One region of the Collinsella sp. TM06-3 genome, then DNA from elsewhere that is predicted to be linked to it. Evidence: riboswitches for the same ligand, from Rfam matches in the RefSeq annotation. Region 1 holds a riboswitch; the other holds the start of a gene.

What was found. Region 1 has a riboswitch for thiamine pyrophosphate ahead of thiC (phosphomethylpyrimidine synthase ThiC). Riboswitches for the same ligand answer to the same signal wherever they lie in the genome.
Region 2: another riboswitch for thiamine pyrophosphate. It lies ahead of thiM (hydroxyethylthiazole kinase); the one in region 1 lies ahead of thiC (phosphomethylpyrimidine synthase ThiC).

The regions. Positions count from the first base shown of each region.
Region 1 is NZ_QSPG01000007.1:14,194-21,372, reverse strand. Features, by position in the region: gene DXD56_RS04385 (Bax inhibitor-1 family protein) at 1-277, shown strand, start outside; gene DXD56_RS04380 (TIGR02452 family protein) at 415-1,545, shown strand; gene DXD56_RS04375 (GDSL-type esterase/lipase family protein) at 1,624-2,283, shown strand; gene thiD (bifunctional hydroxymethylpyrimidine kinase/phosphomethylpyrimidine kinase) at 2,624-3,454, opposite strand; gene thiC (phosphomethylpyrimidine synthase ThiC) at 3,633-4,967, opposite strand; TPP riboswitch at 4,959-5,075, opposite strand; gene DXD56_RS10245 (hypothetical protein) at 5,138-5,260, shown strand; gene DXD56_RS04360 (hypothetical protein) at 5,327-5,653, shown strand; gene DXD56_RS04355 (YaaA family protein) at 5,677-6,486, opposite strand; gene DXD56_RS04350 (aminopeptidase) at 6,592-7,179, opposite strand, start outside.
Region 2 is NZ_QSPG01000012.1:41,395-48,573, reverse strand. Features, by position in the region: gene DXD56_RS06370 (uracil-xanthine permease family protein) at 1-1,153, opposite strand, end outside; gene DXD56_RS06365 (5-methyltetrahydropteroyltriglutamate--homocysteine S-methyltransferase) at 1,276-2,409, opposite strand; gene DXD56_RS06360 (LysR family transcriptional regulator) at 2,565-3,461, opposite strand; gene DXD56_RS06355 (HAD-IIB family hydrolase) at 3,472-4,380, opposite strand; TPP riboswitch at 4,544-4,654, shown strand; gene thiM (hydroxyethylthiazole kinase) at 4,706-5,545, shown strand; gene DXD56_RS06345 (thiamine-binding protein) at 5,549-5,890, shown strand; gene DXD56_RS06340 (thiamine phosphate synthase) at 5,887-6,582, shown strand; gene DXD56_RS06335 (patatin family protein) at 6,684-7,179, opposite strand, start outside.

The DNA.
Region 1 (7,179 bases):
GTTCCCCAAGTTTTTCCAGCGCGTATATGGCATCGGTTTTGGCATTCTGCTCGCCACTATTCTGGTTGAGATCGTGCTGATGTTCATGGGCGTCTCGCAGACCATCACCGATCTGATCGTGATCGTGGTGTTCGCCGGCTTTATTGGCTACGACACCTATGTTGCCACGACGGTGCCGCCTACGCTGCCCAACGCCGTGCTCATGGCGTCCAATCTGTTCGTGGACATTATCAACGTGTTCCTGCGCATCCTGAACATCCTTGGCCGTCGCGATTAGTGGCGAATTGCGGCGGTGCTTGCCGTGCGTGCAAATCGATGCGAAAGGCGGTCCTTCGGGGCCGTCTTTTTTGTACGCGGCGGGGTATCATGGATGGGAAAAGCCGATAGCGGCAGCGACAGGAAAGGTGGCCACGTATGGCAGACGTCGACAACAGGAACCGTAACCGCAGGTCCAACCGAGCGGGTCAGCCCAATCCCAAGCGCGAGGCCCGTGCTAAGGCCGCCGAGCGTCACGTGGCAACTGTGTCCGAAGCGTGCGCCAAGGATATCGAGCGTTCGCTTGCCGGTGTTCGCGAGTTTGACGGTATGCCTGCCGGCTTTGTCGCGGCGATGAAGGCCAAGGCCCAAGCGGCTGCGGCTGCCGAGGAGCCGGTTGCCGAGGAGTCTGAGTCCGTCGAGGTCGAGGCCGCTGAGGTTGCGTCCGTCGAGACCGAGGTCACGGACGAGTCTGCGCCTGCCGAGAAACCCGCAGAGACCGAGTCCGCGCCTGCCGAGGAGCCCGCTCCGACCCTGCCCGAGGTCACCGTGCTTGATGCCTCCGCCACGCAGGCCATTCTGGACAACGGCCGTGGCTATGCGCAGTTCTGCGACATGGCAGTGCTCGCCTTTGCCTCGTTCACCAACCCGGGTGGCGGCTACATCCAGGGCTATCTGGGCCAGGAGGCTACGCTCTGCGCCGATTCGTATCTGTACAACGTGCTCGACAAGCAGCGCAAGTGGTATGGCGAGAACCGTCGCCGCAATATCAACTGCGAGCTCTACCGCAACCGTGCGCTGGTAGTGCCTGCGGTGCGTTTTGACCGCAACCACGTGCATGCGTATGCCGATGTGATCGTGGCCGCCGCGCCCAATGCCAAGCGCGCACGCCAGGAGTACCGCGTGAGCGACGATGCGCTGCTGGACGCGCTGCGCGACCGTATCCGCTTTGTGCTCGCCATCTGCGACGAGCTGGGTCGCGAGAAGCTCGTACTGGGCGCTTGGGGCTGCGACAACAACGGTTTTGATGCCGAGGCCGTGGCCGAGATTTTCCGCAAGGAGCTCGCATCGGGCGACTTCAAGGTCAAGCAAGTCTTCTTTGCCGTGCCTTCTACGCGCTGGGATGAGGATTTTGCCAAGTTCGAGCACGTGCTGGCAAACTTCCCCGAGCGCAACGAGGAGTCCTATGCCCAGGTTGCCGCTCGCGCTGCGGCAGCTCGCGCCGCCGAGCAGGCCCAGGCTGCTACCGAGGATGATGAGGACGAGGACGATTGGCGCAAGTACCTGTAATCGGTACGTGCTGACAGATAGGTCGAGCCGACGGGAGAGGCTGCTTCCGTCGGCTTTTTACTGAGCGAGGGGCTTACGATGAAAAACGTTCTATGCTTTGGCGACAGCAACACCTATGGTTACGATCCGGCGGGCATGCGCGACGGCACCGCGGTGCGCTATGCGCAGGATGTGCGCTGGTGCGGCGTGGCCCAACGTGACTTAGGCGAGGGCTGGCATGTAATTGAAGAAGGCCTCAACGGCCGCACGACGGTACGCGACGACATGTGCCATCTGGACACCAATCTTAACGGCATCCGCGCACTTCCGATGCTGCTCGAGGCCCATAAGCCGCTGGACGCCATTGTGATCATGCTGGGCACCAACGACTGTAAGACGGTCTTTGGCGTGACAGCTTCCGATATCGCCCGTGGTGCCATGGCGTTGATTCGCGCCGTCCGTGCGTTTGCCTGGACCGATGCCGCGCCCTGCCCACGGATTCTGCTGATGGCACCTATCAAGATTAAGCCGCAGATCGCCGATGTATATATGACCGACTTTGACGAGCATTCCGTAGAAGCCTCGGAACATTTTGGTGAGTACTACGCGCATGTGGCTGAGCAGTTTGGCTGCGACTTTTTGAATGCCGCCGATTATGCCGAGCCGGGCGATATCGACTATCTGCATATGATGCCCGAAAGCCACGAGAGCTTGGGACATGCCGTGGCAGCCAAGCTCCAAGAGATGCTCGGTGAGTAGCGCGAGCCCAAGCCACCGCAAAGGTGCCTGCCCCCTTTGCGGTGGTTTTGGATCGTTTGTTTGTCTTGATCTGTAACAGTTGTAAGGTCGAAAACGGGCTAGATGTTACAGATTGAGATTATTTAGGTCGATATCGGTCGTTTGTCTCGATCTGTAACATCTAGGGTCGATTTTGCCGAGTTACTGTTACAGATTGAGATTATCTTCTCAGCGGAATTTGAATGTCTCGATCTGTAACAGGTGGGCCGAAAAATGGGCTCTAACTGTTACAGATCGAGATGTTTGTGGGAGCCACCGCAAAGGTGCCTGCCCCCTTTGCGGTGGCTCTGGGCTGTGAATCTTAATACTGCCACATGTGGTTGACGGGGCCGGAACCTTTGCCCATGTCAAAGCCAGCGGCGAGAGCGCCGGTCAGGTAGGCCTTGCCGGCGTTGATGGCGTCGGCAAGTTCCATGCCCTGGGCCAGCGCGCAAGCGATGGCGGATGAGAGCGTACAGCCGGTGCCGTGCGTGTTGCTGGTCTCAATGCGCTTGTGGCGAAACCACGTAGTGAGCGGATCGCCCAGATGGTTGCCCTCGTCATCGAGTGGCGCGGGCTCGGCCAATACATCGTTAGCCTCGTTGACAAGATGCCCACCCTTAACGAGGGATGCGCAACCAAAGCGGCGGGTGAGGAGCATGGCAGCATTTTGCTGTGTGCGCTCGGAGTCGACCTCGTAGTCAAGCAGGGCCATGGCCTCGGGAATATTGGGCGTGATGACGGTTGCTAGTGGGAACAGGCGGCGGGTGAGTGCCTCGGAGGCATCCTCGGCAATCAAGCGCGCGCCCGAGGTGGCGACCATGACGGGGTCGACGACCACGTTCGTTGCGTTCCAGGCGCTCAAGCGGTCGGCGATGACTTCGATAATCTCGACAGAAGAAACCATGCCGATCTTGACGGCGCTTGGGCGGATATCGTCAAAGACAGCGTCAATTTGCGCGGCTACGATATCTGGCGAGATATCCTGCACGGCGGTGACGCCCAGTGTGTTTTGCGCTGTAATGGCGGTTATGGCCGTCTCGGCATACAGGCGGTGCGCCGTGATGGTCTTGATGTCGGCCTGAATGCCGGCACCGCCGCTGGAATCGGATCCCGCGATGGATAGAACGGCGGGTACCTTACTGCGATCCATGCTCACTCCCTTGTCCGGTCGGATTCAAATGGGTCTTTAAGTCTGCATTATAAAGATGCCCGGGCCGGCTGTATTCCGAACCCGGGCGGGCGATGCAATCTTTACGCAAATGTAAGCAAATGTTCACATGTCAACAATTGACGAACACCATGTTACCGATTGCGGCTCCGGTGACGCGTTAATCCTCCATGCCGAGGTCGATCGTTGTGCCTTCGAACACCTTGTTAACGGTACGGACGGCGCACATCTTGCCACACATGGTGCAAGTGCCCTCGGTGGCGGCGGGAGACTCCTCGTAGCGCTTCTTGCCCGTAACTGGGTCGAGCGCGCACTTCCACATGGCGTCCCAGTCGAGCTTGCGGCGTGCCTGGCCCATCTTGTCGTCCATGTCGCGGGCGTGCGGCACCTTCTTGGCGATATCGGCGGCGTGTGCGGCGATCTTGGTAGCCATGAGGCCATCGAGCACGTCCTGGGCGTTGGGCAGGCACAAGTGTTCGGCCGGCGTCACGTAGCACAGGAAGTCGGCACCGGAGCTGGCGGAGATAGCGCCGCCGATGGCAGCGGTGATGTGGTCGTAGCCCACGCCGATATCGGTCACCAGCGGCCCCAGCACATAGAACGGGGCGTTGTGGCACAGGCGCTTCTGTAGCTTCATGTTGGCGGCGATCTCGTCGAGCGCCATGTGACCCGGGCCCTCGACCATGACCTGGACGCCGGCAGCCCAAGCGCGCTTGCACAGCTTGCCCAGCTCGATCATCTCGGCAGTCTCTGTGGCGTCGTTGGAGTCGTAGAGGCAGCCCGGGCGGCAGGAGTCGCCGAGCGAAATCGTCACGTCGTACTCGTGGCAGATCTCGAGCAGCTCGTCAAAGTACTCGTAGAAGGGGTTTTCGTTGCCGGTGACCTCCATCCAGCCAAACAGCAGCGAGCCGCCGCGGCTCACGATGTTCATGAGGCGGCCGGTCTCCTTAAAGGTCTTGGTGACCGACTTGTTGATGCCGCAGTGGATGGTCATAAAGTCCACGCCGTCCTCGGCGTGCGCGCGCACGACCTCGAACAGGTCATCCTTGGTAAGCTTGACCAGCGGCTTTTCCATGTAGCCGATGGCGTCGTACATGGGGACGGTGCCCACCATGAGCGGCGTCTCGTCGATGAGCTGCTGGCGGAACTGGCGCGTCTTGCCCGAGTTGGAGAGGTCCATGATGGCGTCGGCGCCAAAGTCCTCGGCGATCTTGACCTTCTTCCATTCCTCGGCGGCATCGGCCTTGTCGCCCGAGATGCCCAAGTTCACGTTGACCTTGGTGGACAGGCCCTCACCGACGCCAAAGGCGCGCATGCCTTTTTTGATGTGCGCGATGTTGGCGGGAATGGCGATGCGGCCGTCGGCCACGCGCTCGCGGATGTACTCGGGGTCGCGATGCTCGCGCTCGGCGACTTCCTTCATCTGCGGTGTGATTTGCCCGGCGCGGGCGAAGTCGATTTGCGTGACGAGCTTGGGCTCGGTCTGTGTGCTCATTGGCACGGCTCCCTTCGTTGGCATTACCCATATCAGGTTTGCGGGTCAGGGCGGGCGCGCCCAATCTCAGCCTGCCGTCTTGTCCTGCAAGCTCCCCGTTATGTCATGGGCTCAAGTATAGCCTGAATGGGTACGATTGGGCCAACGAGCGTGCCTGTGGGGAGGCGAACATGGAAGACAAGCATCTATATCGAGAGACGCAATGGGACGTATCGGCCGAGGAAAGCCGTGCGCACCATGGCCTTGTCGCGATTGGTTTTGCGGTGCTTGCCGTGTTGGTGATTGCCTTTTGAATTTGGACGTTCGGCGGTCATGGCGGCGCCACCTGGGGGTTTGAAGCCGACGAGGGCCTGCCGATTATGACCATGAAAGTTTCTGGTGGCAACACGGTTGCCGCACCGGGTGACTATTGGTATCCGCGCGACGAGTTTGTGCAGCTGCAGCTGAGCGGCGGGTCTATTCCGGGCGAAGAAATCGAACGCGTGACGTTTGATGCGACGCTCAAAACGCTGACGGTGGAGCTCAAAGATCAGGGAGACGTGCCCACGACCATGGACATTGCGCTGACGGAATGGCGCTTGGAGCCCCCGGCGGGCGCTGCGGTATCCGAGGTGGAGCACGTTAAGATTACCTACCAAGATGGCTCGACGAGCGAGATTGCAAAGGCCGATGGCTTGGCGGAGTAACGGGGTGTTTGGAAACGGCGGGCCTATTGTGCCTGCGCGTTCATGAAAACCAGGGTGTTTTTGTCTGAAAGCTCGGGGATGTGCCGATAGCCGATGTTGAATGCGGTAAGTTCGCTTGCATCCTCGAGCTTGTTTTCTGCCATCCACCGCACCATGGAGCCGCGCGCCTTTTTGCTGGCGGTCGACCGTTGGATGGGCTTCCCGTTGCGGATACCCTCGCCAAAGAGGCATGTGACGGCCGTGGCGTCGCCCGCGAGGTGGGGCAGAACGGTTTTGGCATACTCTACGCTGGCGAGGTTGACGATCGTAGCGTTGGAGCCCGCCGGAGCGATGGCCCGCGCGAGCTTGTCGTTCCAAAACGCGTAGAGGTCTCGGGCATCGTCAACGGCGAGCTTCGCGCCCATCTCCAGCCGATACGGTTCGACGGCATGAAAGGGACGAACGCACCCGTAGAGGCCGGAGAGGATCCACAGATGGTCTTGCAGCCAGGCGAGCTGCGCGGAATCCATCACCTCGGGTGCCATACTCTGGTATTGAATTCCGTGATAGGACATGACGGCAGGGGAGAGGTGACGGGCGAGTGCGGGATTGTCGAGATCGCCGCTTTTCAGGATGGGCCCGAACTCATGCAGGGTGTTGAGGCAAGGTCCCAGCAGTTTGTCACTCACGTTCCATAGCGCTTGCAGGCCGCCGCTGCCTTCATTTCGTTCGATATCTAGCAGTGCGCGGTGGAGGCGAGCCGTCTCGTGCGCAAAAGGTGGAATGCCCAGGACTTCAAAAGCATCTTGTGCCGCGCGCATCTGCTTGGCGGGCGAAATGATGACCTGCAGCATGGACTCTCCTCTGCCAAAAAGGAAGTTGCGGTGGAATACGGTCTGTTTGGGCTATTGAAAGACCAAATCAATCCGTATTCCACCGCAAGTTATGGGTGGGGTGGATTAGGCGCGCTCGATGAAGGCCTTGTAGCCGCGGTAGGCCTCGTAGATATCGGCCTTGTTGGCGACCTCCCACAGGGCGTGCATGGACAGGACGGCAACGCCGGAGTCGATGACGTTCATGCCGTACTTGGCCATGATGTAGGCGATGGTGCCGCCGCCGCCCGCGTTGACGCGACCGAGCTCGCAGGTCTGGAAGTTCACGCCGGCCTCGTCCATGATGTCGCGGACGAGGGCCACATACTCGGCGTCGGCGTCGTTAGAGCCGCCCTTGCCGCGGCTGCCCGTGTACTTGTTAAAGCACAGGCCGCGACCCATAAAGGCGGCGTTCTTGGTCTCGAACTTGCCGGCGTAGCCCGGGTCAAAGCCGGCGGACACGTCAGAGGAGAGCATGCGGCTGCGGGCGAGTGCGCGGCGCAGGGCCAGCGGGCGGCTCTCGCCGGCGAGCGTCATGATCTCGGCGACGGTGTTCTCGAAGAAACGACTCGTCATGCCGGTGGCGCCCACGGAGCCGATCTCCTCCTTGTCGACGATGAGCGTGATGCTCGTGCGCTCGACGTCTGCCACGTTGATCTGAGCGAGCATGGAGGG
Region 2 (7,179 bases), on a different contig from region 1:
GCACAAGAGCGGCCACCAGCACGTTGCGGTTGTTCTGGAAATCGACCTGGTTCTCAATGAGGTTGCGCACGCCTACGGCACTGATCATGCCGTAGAGTACGAGCGACACGCCGCCGATAACGCATGGCGGCATGGCGGCGATCACGGCAGCGAACTTGGGGCAGAAGGAAAGCACGATGGCGCAGCACGCGGCAATGCGAATCACGCGCGGGTCGAACACGCGCGTCAGAGCGAGCACGCCGGTGTTCTCGCCATACGTGGTGTTGGCCGGAGCGCCAAAGAGCGAAGCCAGGATCGTAGCGAGACCATCGCCGAGCAGCGTGCGATGCAGGCCGGGATCGGCAATGTAGTTACGCTCGCAGGTGGAGCCAATAGCGGAGATATCACCGATATGCTCGATCATGGTTGCAAAGGCCAACGGCATGATGGTGATGATGGCGGTCGTGGCAAGGCCGCTATCGAACTGCGGCCCAAAGAGTGCAAACACGGTGTTGTCCCACACGATGGGAAGACCGACCCACGGCGCGGCGGCAACGCCCGAAAAATCGACCTCACCCAACGCGGCGGCAACGGCATAGCTCACCACGACGCCCAGCAGGATCGGCACGATCTTAACCATGCCGCGACCCCAAATGTTGCAGATCACGATAACGGCAACGGCAATAACAGCCACAAGCCAGTTGGTCTGGCAGTTGGCAATAGCGGAGCTCGCCAGAATCAAGCCGATGGAAATGACGATGGGACCGGTCACCACCGGCGGGAAGAAGCGCATGACGCGCTTGGCGCCAAACGCGCGGAAGAGTGCCGCAAGTACCGGATAGAGTAGACCGGCGCAGGCAACGCCCAGGCAGGCGTAGGGCAAAAGCTCGGCCTCGCAGTTGGGCGCGATGGCGGCATAACCGGCAATAAAGGCAAACGATGAGCCCAAAAATGCCGGCACCTTACCGCGCGACAGGAAGTGGAACAGCAGCGTGCCCAAGCCGGCAAACAAAAGCGTTGCCGAAACCGAGAGACCGGTGAGCACGGGCACCAGCACCGTGGCACCAAACATGGCAAACAGGTGCTGTAGGCCGAGCAAAAACATGCGCGGGCGGCCGAGCGACGATGCGTCGTAGATGGCATCGGTGACGGCGGGCGTCGAAGACTGGGACATGGATGTCCTTTCGAATGGAAGGGCGATCGGGCATATCGGATAACCTGCCCGAACGATACGATCCGAACCATTGTACGCGATGCACCATGTCTCGCACGCGCCGTCACCTGCAAACGTTACCGCTATTTCCAAACGCGCTCGGCGATGCGTTTGACCAGGGCGATCTTTGCCCACTGCTCGTCCTCGGTCAGCTTGTTGCCAATCTCGCAGCTGGCAAAGCCGCACTGGGGAGACAGATACAGGTTCTCGAGCGGCACGTACTTTGCGGCTTCGCGGATGCGCTCGACGATAACATCCTCGTTCTCGAGCTCTGCGGCCTTGGTGGTCACCAAGCCCAGCACGACCTTCTTGCCCGGGGCAACGTAGCTGAGCGGCTCAAAACCGCCGGCGCGCGGCGTATCGAACTCCAGGTAGAATGCGTCGACATCCTCATGTGCAAACAGGTACGGCGCGATGGGGTCATAGCCGCCCTCGAAAGCATAGGTAGAGTGGTAGTTGCCGCGGCACACGTGCGTGTTAATGACGAGGTCGTCGGGCTTGTCCTCGATGGCGGCGTTGTTGAGCGCCACGCCCAGCTCGCTCACCCTTTGCAGGTCAACCGGGCTCATGCCAGTCTTGGACACAAAGTCGGTATCGCAGTAGATGCCCCAGGTGCAGTCATCAAACTGGATGTTGCGGCAGCCCGCGGCATACAGGTCAGCAATCACGGTGCGGTATGCTGCGGCAATGGCATCGACGAGTTCTTCGTCGGTCTTGTAGACGGCGTGCAGACTCTCCTGCTGGCCATCGCAGCGGTCGAGTGTGACTTCGGAGAACGTCTGGATCGGCGCCGGAATGGTCTGGCGCGCGACCTGGCCCTCTCCCTCGAGCGACTTGATAAATTTGAAGTGCTCGACGAACGGATGATTCTCACCGCTAATGGGACCGGTTACCACGGCGGTGTCGGCGGTAGTCTCCTCATCGTGGAACATGTAGCCCGTGCGCGAGGCGCGGCGCTCAATGCCGTTGAGGCCCCACATAAAATCGAGGTGCCAGTAGCTGCGGCGGAACTCGCCATCGGTAATCACCTGCAGGCCGGCAGCCTTCTGCTTGGCCACTAAGTCGCGGATGGCCTCGTCCTCGACGGCCTTAAGGCCGGAAGCGTCGAGTTTACCCGCGACATAGACGGCACGGGCGTCCTTTACAGCCTGCGGACGAAGAAAACTGCCGACGATATCGGCACGAAACGGCGCGTTCGGTTGAATCAAAGTGCTCATAGATATCTCCCTTTGCATTGGTTGCTTTACTGGGACAGAGTATGAGCGCTCATATGGACATCGTAAAATATGCGTTTATAACAGTTTGATATAGATGCTTCCTATATTAGTTGGGACTGCCATAAAGAGATTTGACCCGTGCAGAACGCAGCAGTCTAGATGTGCTGACGAATCGCTTCGATATAGGCCTGCCCGTAGCGCGTAAGCGTCGTGTTCTTGCGCGTGATGATGCCGATCTCCATGTACTCGTCTACATCGAGCGGAATGGAGATAATGCCGGGGCCGTTAAGTTCATGGCTGATCACGCCCGAACACACCGTGTAACCGTTAAGGCCCATAGCTAGGTTGAACAGCGTCGCACGGTCGCGCACGCGGATATTCTTGCGGCGCTCAAAGGTCGAGGTCAGCTCCTCGGAATAGTAAAACGAGTTGTAGCTGCCCTGCTCATAGGACAGGAACGGGTAGTCTTCCAAGTCCTCGAGCGTCACACTCGAGCGACCCGCCAGCGGATGGTCGGAGCACACAAAGACATGCGGCGTAGCGCAGAAGAGTCCTTCGAATACGAGCTCGTTGGCCGCCAGCATGCGCTCGATGACCTCGCGATTGTGCTCCGACAGATACAGGATGCCGAGCTCGCTTTTCATATGCGCGACGTCCTCGATAATCTCGTGGGTCTGCTCCTCGCGCAGGGTAAAGTCGTAGCGCGCGGCATCGAACTCGCGGATCACATCGACAAATGCATTAACGGCAAAGGAATAATGCTGGCAGCTCACACTAAAGTGCGGCACCTGCTCGGACGTGCCTTTGTACTTGCCCTCGAGCAGGTCGGCCTGGTCGAGCACCTGGCGCGCGTAGCCCAAGAAGGTCTCGCCTTCCTCGGACACAATGACGCCCTTGTTGGTGCGCTCAAAGATGTGTACACCCATCTCGTTTTCGAGATCGCGAATTGACGCGGTAATCGAAGGCTGCGACACAAAGAGCCGGCGCGAGGCCTCGGTGATGCTGCCGCATTCGGCAACTTTGACGACATATCTGAGCTGCTGGAGCTTCATGGCTTTCTCCCTAGACGTTCGTGACGTCGAAACCCGTCGCGTCCATCTGACGCATAAACGACGGCATCTCCCCCGTCGCGGCGCAGGCGGCAATCTGATGCAGAGCCCCGGCAACCGCATCATCTGCCGCAGCGCCGATATGCCAGCGCGCGGCAGCCGTGACGGCCTCGTTGGCATTGGCGACTGCAACGGAATTGGGAACGGCATCGATCATGGGCAAATCGTTATCGGAATCGCCGAATACGGCCACCTCGTCGGGCGTCAGGCCCAAAGCGCGCGCCAGCTCCAGCGCAGCACAGCCCTTGTCCCAGCCGGTCGGAAGAACGTCGAACAGGCGCACGCGGTTGTTGGGAAACACGAGCGAGAGCTCCGGCACCTCGGCGGCAACACGCTCGCGCAGCTCGGCGAGCTCCTCGCGCGAACGGGCACTCCAGATATTCGCCTTGTATACCGGGGCATCGTCAACGACAGGGCGACAGGGAGCCTCTTCGCCCTTGAGCCACGCGTTGCCGCCTGACTCCATGGCGCGACGCACACGCTCGGGATCGCTTGTCACGCAATAGGCGTCGTTGTCCCAAAAGTCATCACCCAGACGGTAGACCTTCAAATAGGTATCGTCGGTCTCTTGCTCCAGGTAGTCGGCCAGGCGTATAAGGGCATCGTTATCAGTTGCGCGCGAGGCAACCGCCTCGCCATCGACAAACATCACCTGGCCGTTGCAAAACGCACCGGTCGAGAAGCACTCGGAGCGATTGCGGAACATCCAGCTCATCGCGGACGGCTGGCGACCCGAAACCGGGCCAAAATGCAGGCCCGCCGCCTGCATGGCATGAATGCCCTCGATGGCGCAGTCGCTGGCGCCATCGTGTCCAGCAGGAATCAGCGTATCGTCCATATCGGTCAGAACAAGTTTGATCATAAGGTCCCCTCGGTCATTCTTTATCCCGTCTATTGTAACGACCTGCCAATAAGGGACAGGTTTATCTTGGCAGGTTTTATCTGGGAAAATGCAGCGCCCCTGTTGCCACCTGCCAAAATAAACCTGTCCCATATTGGCAGGTGCGCTAGTATAGGGAACAACAGATTCGATGCGGGAGTGCCGGCGGTGCAAACCACAAGGCTGAGAGGGCATAGGGCCCAATCCTTTGAACCTGTCAGTTAATGCTGGCGTAGGGAGCATGCCGCCTTTACAGGGGCGCTGTCTATGCACAGCGCCCCTTTTCTATGCCAAGGAGGCATGTGCAGTGATTGATTCGGAACAGCTTAAGCAACATATGGTCAAGGCCGTAGAGGAGATTCGAGCCACCAATCCGATGGCCGGCTCCATCACCAACACGGTGACGATCGACTTTGTCGCCAACGCGCAGCTCGCCGTGGGCGGTTCGGCCGCCATGGTCTATCTGCCCGACGAGGGCGAGGCGCTCGTTGCCGGCGGCGCCGCCATCTATCTCAACATGGGCACGCTCTTCCCCATCTACGAGCAGACGATTCCCCGCGCGGCCAAGGCGGCACACGACGCCGGCAAGCCCTGGGTGCTCGATCCGGTGGGTCTGGGCATCGGTAGCCTGCGCACCCAGCTGGTAAACGAGCTCAAGCAGTACAAGCCCGCCATCGTACGCGGCAACGCCTCCGAGATCATCGCACTCTCCGGCCTGTGGGGTCTTGAGGGCGAGTCGGCCGATCTGAGCCGCGTACGTGGTGTCGATACCACCGACACGGTCGACGCCGCCCGCGATGCCGCCGTGGCGCTCGCTCGCTACACCGGCGGCGCCGTTGTGGTCTCGGGCGAAGTCGACCTGATTACCGACGGCACGACCGTGGCCAAATCCCACGGCGGCAGCCCGCTCATGTCCAAGATTACCGGCTGCGGTTGCTCGCAGGGCGGCGTGCTGGCCGTGTACGCCTGCGCTGCCGATCCGTTTACGGCAGCCGTCTGCGGTACCGCCGTCTACAACGTCGCCGGCACGCGTGCCGCCGCCGTCGCCGATGCCCCGGCAAGCTTTAAGGTCGCCTTTATCGACGAGCTCTACCGCGCAACCGCCCAAGACATCGCCGATAACCAACTCGAGCTCGAGGAGGCATAAGCCATGTCCGAGCCCGCAACCAATGCCGGCATGAACACGCTCGTCGCTGTGGCCATCGCCCCGTGCGGCACCGGCGATGAACTGTCCGCCGAGGTCGCCGAGGTCGTGCGCGTCATTCGCGAGAGCGGCCTTCCCAACCGCACCACCTCGATGTTCACCGAGATCGAGGGCGACTGGGACGAGGTCATGCAGGTCGTGCGCGACGCGACCTTTGTGTTAGCGAACAAGGGCATCCGAACCGAAGTCGTGCTCAAAGCCGATATTCGACCTGGATTTACCGACACCATGACCGGCAAACTCGAGCGCATGGAAGCGCAGATCAAAAAGCAGGAGGAAGCACGATGAGCATCCGCGACAACCTTGATATCTCGGCCTATCTGGTGCTCGGCCCCGAAAACACCCTCGGACGCCCCGTGGGCGATGTGGTGGCCCAGGCGCTCGACGCCGGCTTTACCTGCATTCAGGTGCGCTCCAAGGTGGCAAGCGCCCGCGAGATCATTGCGCTGACCGGCGATGCCGCGCAGGCAATCGCACAGGCCGGCAAGACCGGTCAGGTCGCCTTGCTGATCGATGACCGCCTTGACTGCGTACTCGCCGCACGCGAGCAGGGCATTGCGGTCGACGGCGTGCACGTGGGCCAGAGCGATATTCCCGTCGAGGTCTGTCGCAAGCTGCTGGGCCCCGACGCCATCGTGGGCCTTTCGGCCCGTTGCGAGGAAATGCTCGAGTACGTCAAGACCGCCGACATGAGTCTGGTCGACTACCTGGGCATCGGCCCGCTCCACGAGACCGAGACCAAGCGCGACTGCGGACGCGCAGCCGATGGCTCCATCATCACCAAGAGCTTTGAGGACCTGGCCGCACTCCACGCGGCAAGCCCCGTGCCCATCGTGGTGGGCGGCGGCGTTAAGACGGCCGACTTGCCGCAGCTTAAGGCAACCGGCGTCGACGGCTTCTTTGTGGTGAGCGCCGTCTGCAGCGCCGACGATCCCTACGCCGCGGCCAAGGAGCTTGTCGACACCTGGCAGCAGGCATAGGCATAGGCCGAACAGCTGATTCGCAGCCTCATATCTTCAGCAATGGAAAGCGCATCCCAGTTTGGGCCTCCATTCCGGGATGCGCTTTCCGTATGCGACCCTTACCCCGCCAGATACGCTTCCAACGCCGGCAAAGTCGCCTCTGCATCGTGGCGGCCGACCTGGTAGATGCGCTCGAGCTCATCCGGTTCGCGGCACAGCGACGGCACCTTCACCGATTCGCTCGGCCGCACCACAAAGATTTCCCCGGCAGCCTCTCGACGTGCCAGGTCATCGAGCGTGGCATTGTAGACCTCATGCCGATGCTCAAGCGCTGCAACAAACTCCGGATAGTGACGGAACACGCGCCGCAGCATGGGCATCACGCTGTTGGGCTGCTTCACAAAGCCCGCCGGCTGCGTGAGTACCACGATATTGCGGTCATACCCCTGCGCAAACAGCCATGCGCTGGGAATAGAATCAGCCACGCCACCATCCAGATACTTATGCCCGTCAATAGCAACGGGACGCGTCGCCACAGGAATCGCCGACGATGCCCGGATCCACTCGATATCCCGCTCGTCGCCATAGGGCAGGTCGTGGTAGACGGCCTTGCCC